One region of the Photobacterium satsumensis genome, then DNA from elsewhere that is predicted to be linked to it. Evidence: predicted binding sites of a transcription regulator. Region 1 holds the regulator's gene; the other holds the start of a gene.
What was found. Region 1 encodes CRP, which controls carbon source genes, mostly activating them, when cyclic AMP is high. Its sites were predicted from a motif close to TGTGANNNNNNTCACA; they were not measured.
Positions count from the first base shown of each region.

Region 2: a site for CRP is predicted at 1,700-1,715, ahead of ectA (diaminobutyrate acetyltransferase). Genes of this name have one in related genera too.

Region 1 is NZ_JAKJSK010000011.1:15,257-18,960, reverse strand. It holds gene L4D79_RS21345 (DUF1338 domain-containing protein) at 1-719, shown strand, start outside; gene L4D79_RS21340 (hypothetical protein) at 829-1,017, opposite strand; gene crp (cAMP-activated global transcriptional regulator CRP) at 1,203-1,835, opposite strand; gene L4D79_RS21330 (OsmC family protein) at 2,108-2,512, shown strand; gene L4D79_RS21325 (phosphoribulokinase) at 2,609-3,478, opposite strand; gene L4D79_RS21320 (YheU family protein) at 3,584-3,704, opposite strand, start outside.
Region 2 is NZ_JAKJSK010000006.1:111,402-115,105, reverse strand. It holds gene ectB (diaminobutyrate--2-oxoglutarate transaminase) at 1-1,033, opposite strand, end outside; gene ectA (diaminobutyrate acetyltransferase) at 1,068-1,601, opposite strand; gene proV (glycine betaine/L-proline ABC transporter ATP-binding protein ProV) at 2,272-3,459, shown strand; gene proW (glycine betaine/L-proline ABC transporter permease ProW) at 3,464-3,704, shown strand, end outside.

The DNA of each region.
Region 1 (3,704 bases):
ATGATCTGCTGACCGAAGAAGAGCCGCTGCTCAACGATCATATTGCGCTGCGGACATTCAACCTGCCGAAGGTCGGGCTTGACCGGCTGGCGGCCCCGTTCATTGCCATTGGCTACAAGCCGTGTGGCCGCTATCACTTTGAGGCCAAAAAGTTGTATGCCGAGCATTTTGAGCATCCGAACCCGCTGGCACCCAAAGTGTTTATCAGTGAGTTGATGGTTGGCCAGTTCAGCTCGTTACTGCAGCAGACGGTTAGGGATTTGGTCGATCAGGTGCCGGAGCAGGCCATGCATGATCCGGCCTTTCTCTATGGTGGGCGGTTATGGGACTTGGACTACGCGACCTATGAGCTATTGGCGGCTGAAAGCGAATATGCCGGCTGGCTGGCCGCCCATGGTTTCGGTGCCAACCACTTTACTGTTAGCCTGAACCAGCTTGAGCAGTTTACCGAGGTCGATGAGGTCAATCACTTGTTGCGTCATAATGGCTTTGAAATCAACAGTGCAGGCGGTGAGGTCAAAGGCAGTCCTGAAGTGATGCTCGAGCAGTCATCGACCATGGCAGACCGGGTCGAGGTTGGGTTTATCGATGGCGTGCATACTATACCGGGCGGCTTCTATGAGTTTGCCAAGCGCTATCCGAAAGAGGACGGTGAGCTATATACCGGCTTCGTTGAAGCGTCGGCAGATAAAATCTTTGAAAGCACGGATGCCAGTTAAACCAACTGAATCAGCAAGGCCCTTTCATGAGGGCCCCTGCATTATCATAACTGGGTAAAACATAAAGCGCCTGTGGCTGATAGGGTCACAGGTTTTTTTGCGCCCGACTTTAGTGTTTGAGGCTGTCGAGCGGATACCCAAAGTGGGACTCCGGTGTATGGCGCTTTACCTTCTCGTGTTGCTCAAGGTAGTGACGGCTGTCGCTGAAACCGGTCATTTCAATTGTATCGGGTAGTGGCGAAATGACGCCGCGCTGCACGTGGTGGGAGCTATGTGGTGAAAAGCGTTCGATGTCCATACCGGTATTCCATTACAGGTGATGAGAATTGATATGCACAATGTAGCACTAAGCCGGGTAGATACAAGCACAAAAAGAGTGATGGGGTAGACAGTAATGCCCTGTAAGTATGAAAGTGGGCAGGGTAGGCAATAAAAAAGCCGCATAGTGCGGCTTTTTGAGTATCTGGCAGTAAACCGGATGGTTTAACGGGTACCGTAAACAACGATAGTTTTACCGTGGGCAGAGATCAGGTTCTGCTCTTCTAGCATCTTCAAGATACGACCAACAGTCTCACGGGAACAACCAACGATTTGGCCGATTTCCTGACGGGTGATCTTGATTTGCATACCATCTGGGTGAGTCATTGCATCTGGCTGTTTAGCCAGGTTCAATAGTGTCTGTGCGATACGGCCTGTTACATCCAGGAATGCCAAGTCACCGACTTTCTGGCTCGTCACCTGTAGGCGGCTTGCCATCTGTGCTGAAAGGCGCATCAGGATGTCTGGGTTAACTTGGATTAGCTGGCGGAACTTCTTGAAAGAAATTTCTGCGACTTCACAAGGGGTCTTAGCACGAACCCATGCAGTACGCTCTTGGCCTTCTTCGAATAGGCCTAATTCACCGATGAAGTCACCTTGGTTTAGGTAAGACAGGATCATTTCCTTACCTTCTTCATCCTTGATCAGGACCGCAACAGAACCTTTGACGATGTAGTAGAGCGTCTCGGCTTTTTCACCCGCGTGGATCAAAGTACTCTTTGAAGGGTATTTATGAATGTGGCAATGGGAAAGAAACCACTCTAGAGTTGGATCTGTTTGAGGTTTACCTGGAACCATATTACTAACTTCCTCTGCGTTTGTTGCCCAACAACGACGTCCTTTAAAAAATGAGGCTGGGCCTAACCATAATGAGTTCGTCGTTTAGGATATTCAGTCAACCGCTGGGCTGCAAGCTCACGTGAATAATTAGTTCAGATTTTATCTTTTTTCGGCGCGCTTTTCTTGATATTGATCTATGTGAAAAGGCCATTTTGTAGTCATAAGTGTGCACATGATCACACAGTTGCTAGATAGTGCCGAAACCCCCTATAAGTTGTAAGGAGAAACCAATGCAATCACGAGTGAAATGGGTCGAGAATATGACCTTCCTTGGACAGTCAAATTCCGGCCACAGCGTGGTTATGGACGGCAATGGCGGAGAAAAAGCCCCGAGTCCAATGGAGCTGGTACTGATGGCTGCGGGTGGGTGCAGCTCGGTGGATGTGGTTGACGGACTCAAATCTGCAGGACAGAAGATCACCGGTTGTGAAGCGCAAATCAATTCGGTGCGTCGCGAGCAGGCTCCTCGTATTTTCACCACCGCCAACTTGCACTTTGTGGTGACGGGTGAAAACCTCGATGAAGCCGTTGTGGCCAAAACAGTGGCCGACTCGCTGGAAAAATACTGCTCGGTGTGCCTGATGCTGGGAGAAGGAGTTGAGATGACCCACTCGTATGAGGTGGTGGAAGAGTAATATAGCGGCAAGAAATGGCGATGGGCCCGGGGCGAGAGGAAAATCACGCCTATCGCCTATCGCCTATCGCCTATCGCCTATCGCCTATCGCCGGTCTTAACCTATTTTCCCCGTATCAATCAGCTGCTGGATCAGCGGCCGCATGATCAGCTCCATGGCAAAACTCATCTTGCCGCCAGGTACCACCAGGGTGTTGTGGCGCGACATAAACGACCCTTGGATCATCGATAGCAGGTAGGGAAAGTCCACCTTCTTGATCCCGCGGAATCGGATCACCACAAAGCTTTCGTCGAGGCTTGGAATGGCCTTGGCACTGAACGGGTTGGAAGTATCTACCGTCGGTACCCGCTGGAAGTTGATGTGGGTACGGGAAAACTGCGGGGTGATGTAATTGAGGTAGTCATCCATCGAGCGGACAATCGACTCCATTACCGCTTCGCGGGAATGGCCACGATCCCGGGTATCCCTGACAATTTTCTGGATCCATTCCAAGTTGACGATCGGCACCATGCCAATCAGCAAATCGACATGCTGGGCGGCATTGACCTCACCGTCGACGACACCACCGTGCAGGCCTTCATAGAACAGCAGGTCGGTATTTTCCGGTAGGGTCTGCCAAGGCGTGAAGGTGCCGGGCATGAGGTTGTAAGGCACGGCTTCGTCGAATGTGTGCAGGTAACGGCGGAACTGGCCGCTACCGTCTTCACCGTACTGGCGGAAAAAAGTCTCCAGCAACGGGAAGTCGTTGGCTTGGGGGCCGAAATAACTGATATGACGGCCTTGCTCTTTGGCTTTACGGATCTCGACGTCCATCTCCGGTCGGGTAAACCGGTGGAAACTGTCGCCTTCAAGCCAAGCAGCATTGATGCTCATCATATTGAACATCTTACGGAAAGCTTCGGAGGTGGTCGACGTACCTGCCCCCGAGGACCCTGTTACTGCAATAATCGGATGTTTTGCAGACATGACAAACCCTGTCGTTAACATTAACGGAAAGAGTTATTAACAGGGCTGGGCGGTAAGGTCAAGCCGGGATGTCAAAAATGCCGGGTCTACAAAGCTTACGTAGGGTTAATGTTGCCCCAGTTGGCGCTTGGATTTGATGTCGATGGTTTCATGCAGCTCGGAGTAAACAATCACCGCCTCGCCTTTTTCCAGCTGCTGGCGCACTCGGGCAACCTTGGCGGCCATC
Region 2 (3,704 bases), on a different contig from region 1:
TGCTTTGTACGAACATATCTGGAAAACGTTGCTTACACCGGAGAAGGATGTCGTTCACCTGTTGCGAGCACTGCTGGATATGCGTTTCAAAATTCGCATTGGACCAATAAATTTCAAGGGCGTGGGCAGCAGTAATAAACGCATGGTTATTGCCACGAAATGTACCGTTGTGCTCACCCGGTTTCCAATGATCAAGTTGTGGTTTAAGTAGCACGACAGCCATCGGTAAACCATAACCGCTAATAGACTTTGATAGCGTGACAATATCTGGCTGGATACCTGAAGGCTCAAAACTAAAGAAAGTGCCGGTACGGCCACAGCCTGCCTGAATATCATCAACAATAAGCAAAATGTCGTTTGACTGACAAATTCGGCTTAATTTCTGCAGCCATTCGTCCGAAGCAACATTTAAGCCACCTTCACCTTGTACGGTTTCAAGTAGCACGGCAGCAGGCTTATCGATACCAGCGGAATTATCAGCCAACATGGTTTCGAATAGCTTAAGACCATCAACCCCGGCATAGCCTTCAAATGGTAGACGGGTGACATTGTGCAGTTCTGAGCCCGCACCTTGTCGGTGATGTTGGTTTCCCGTGGCCGCTAGTGCGCCTGCCGTGCAACCATGAAAGCCATTGGTAAAGGCGACAATACTGCTTCTCCCTTTCACCTTTTTGGCTAATTTCAAAGCAGCTTCAACCGCATTTGTTCCTGTTGGGCCTGTAAATTGCACTTTGTACTCTAACCCTCTTGGCTCGAGGATTATCCGGTTTAGGGCATCAAGGAAAAACGCCTTTGCTTCCGAGTGCATATCCAAACCATGTGCAATGCCATCCATTTCAATATACTCAAGCAGCGCTTTCTTAAGTAATGGATTGTTGTGACCGTAATTAAGAGATCCCGCACCAGCAAGAAAGTCTAAGTATCGCTCGCCTTGATCCGTTTCAAGCCAACACCCTTTTGCTTTGCGAAAAACAACGGGGAAACTATTGGAGTATGAGCGTACGTTAGATTCCTGCTTATTAAAAATATCCATGATTAGACCGTTTTTAATTCCTATTTATTAAGGGTTACTTAAGGGAAATGCGATAGAGATACTCTGTATCATGCTTACCATTAAAGTGAGATTGTTCATCAAGAAAAGTCGTCACTTCGCTAAGGTTGCCGTGAAGAGAATCCAATTTTTTGAACAGAGCCCAAGAGGCTTCATTTTCTTTGGTGATAGTGGTTTCAACCGCTGTTAGGTTTTCAAGCCCTTCTCTGTTCATAAGTGCTTCTAACATGCTAAATGCCAACCCTTTACCTCTGAAAGCAGAGGCGACAGCAACCTGCCAAACAAAAAGTACATTCGGTTCATCCGGTTTTTGATAGCCAGAAATAAAGCCCGCAATTTCACTGTTATGCTCAGCCAAAATACAGGTCCTACTGAAGTGTGCAGATTGCAGGAAGTTACAATAAGCGGAGTTCATATCTAATGGCGGACATTCTGCGATAAGGCGGTAAATGTCATCACCATCAGAGCGATTAGGTGCACGCAAACTCCATTTTTTGCTTGAGTCGTCTCCAACTTCTGGATACTGCACCCAAGGAGCTGATGTGATCATGTGTAGAAACAATCCTTCGAGTTCTAATTAATTTCCTTTTTATTATGGGCACTCTTCTTGACAGAAAATCAAACAATCATGGAATAAATAGCATTTTATGCGATCCAAATCACAATTATACCAACTATCAGTCAGAATAAATTAATTTGAGTTCTAACGTATTTCCTCTTCATACCGAGCGATAGCATAGATTGTCTTACACTAATGACTGCATTTGCCCCTCAGAGACACCGCCGGCTGGGCTTACTCCAAACTCACCGAAGTAGCAGCAATTTATGCCAACAACAAATCAAACTAACGCTAAGTATTTTAAAGCTCGTATACCTGCAATAGAAGAACAGAGGAAAACACCAAAAGATCAATTAGAGCACTAACCATTATACAAAATACGCAGCTCACACCACGCTACCTTCTGAAAGGTTATATTGAATGATGCAAATTAAAAAATTAATAATCACTTACAACGGATAACAACCAACAACACAAAATAAACAACAAGAAAAATAAAAGACTAAAATTACAAAGACTTGCATTAAGCCACCGCCAACCAAACAAGAAAACAATAATCATTCCCACCCACTATACAGTACGGTGTACATTGAAATGTGAGATAAAATTATTTAGAGTACAAAACGTTACGCAACAAAACATATTCAAAAGGACGATTGACATGGCTCCCATACTGGAAGTTAAGGGACTATATAAAGTGTTTGGAAACGATCCTGACCGCGCATTCTCACTTATCGAGAATGGCATAGATAAAGATCACATTTTCGAACAAACCGGGCTCACACTTGGCGTCAACGACGTTTCTCTAACCATCAATGAAGGAGAGATTTTCGTCATCATGGGCTTATCCGGCTCTGGAAAGTCGACGCTAGTACGGCTACTGAACCGATTAATAGAACCCACTAAAGGCAGCGTCTACCTGAAGGGAAAAGACATTGCCCATATCTCAGAAGAAGAACTTCGAGAAGTTCGCCGCAACAACATTTCAATGGTATTTCAAAATTTTGCACTGATGCCTCACATGACAGTGATTGAAAATACCGCTTTTGGCCTTGAGTTGGCCGGCGTCAATGTTAAAGACAGAAACGTCAGTGCACTGTCAGCACTGAGACGTGTCGGCCTCGACCCTTATGCAGAATCCTACCCTGATGAATTGTCTGGCGGCATGAAGCAACGTGTTGGTTTGGCTCGAGCACTGGCTTGCGACCCTGATATTTTGCTCATGGACGAAGCGTTTTCAGCACTGGACCCTCTTATTAGAACAGAGATGCAAGATGAGCTGATTCGTTTACAAAACGATGATAAGCGAACAATCGTGTTCATCTCCCATGATCTGGATGAAGCGATGCGGATCGGGGATCGGATTGCGATTATGCAAAACGGTGAAGTCGTTCAAGTCGGTACACCAGATGAAATTCTTCACCGTCCGGCCAATGACTATGTCGAAGCCTTTTTCCGCGGTGTAAACATAGCCAATGTACTGACAGCTAAAGATATCGCCCGTAAAAAACCCTCAGCGATGTTCAAAAAATCGGAAAACGATGGTCCAGGCTCCGCATTGCAGCTCTTAATGGATCATGACCGCGATTACGGTATCGTTATTGATAAAGCCAGCCGCTTTTCTGGCATCGTCTCACTTGACTCGCTGCAGCTTGCGCATAAGGAGAACCGTTCATTAGCCAGTGCCCAGCTAGAAGATACGATCACTTTACAACCTAATCAGCCAATTAACGCCATCTTAGGCCTTGTTGCGAGCGTGCCCTATGCCGTCCCGGTTGTTGACGAGCAAGGTCACTACTTAGGTGTCGTGACTAAATCACGTCTTCTACAAACACTGGATAAGGATTAGTCTCATGTCATCAGAACAAACGAATAACGATCCTTGGTCACAACCAACAAGCCAACAAAGTGATCCTTGGTCACAAGGAACAGATACCTCATCAGGCCCAGACTGGCTAAGCTCAGAAGTCGTTGAGGAGAAGCCTTTCGATTTGTTGCACCCCTTTCAAGATGCCGTTCTACCGCTTGATAGCTGGGTGGAATCTGGCCTCAATTGGTTAGTCGAACACGGACGCCCTGTATTTCAGGCCATTC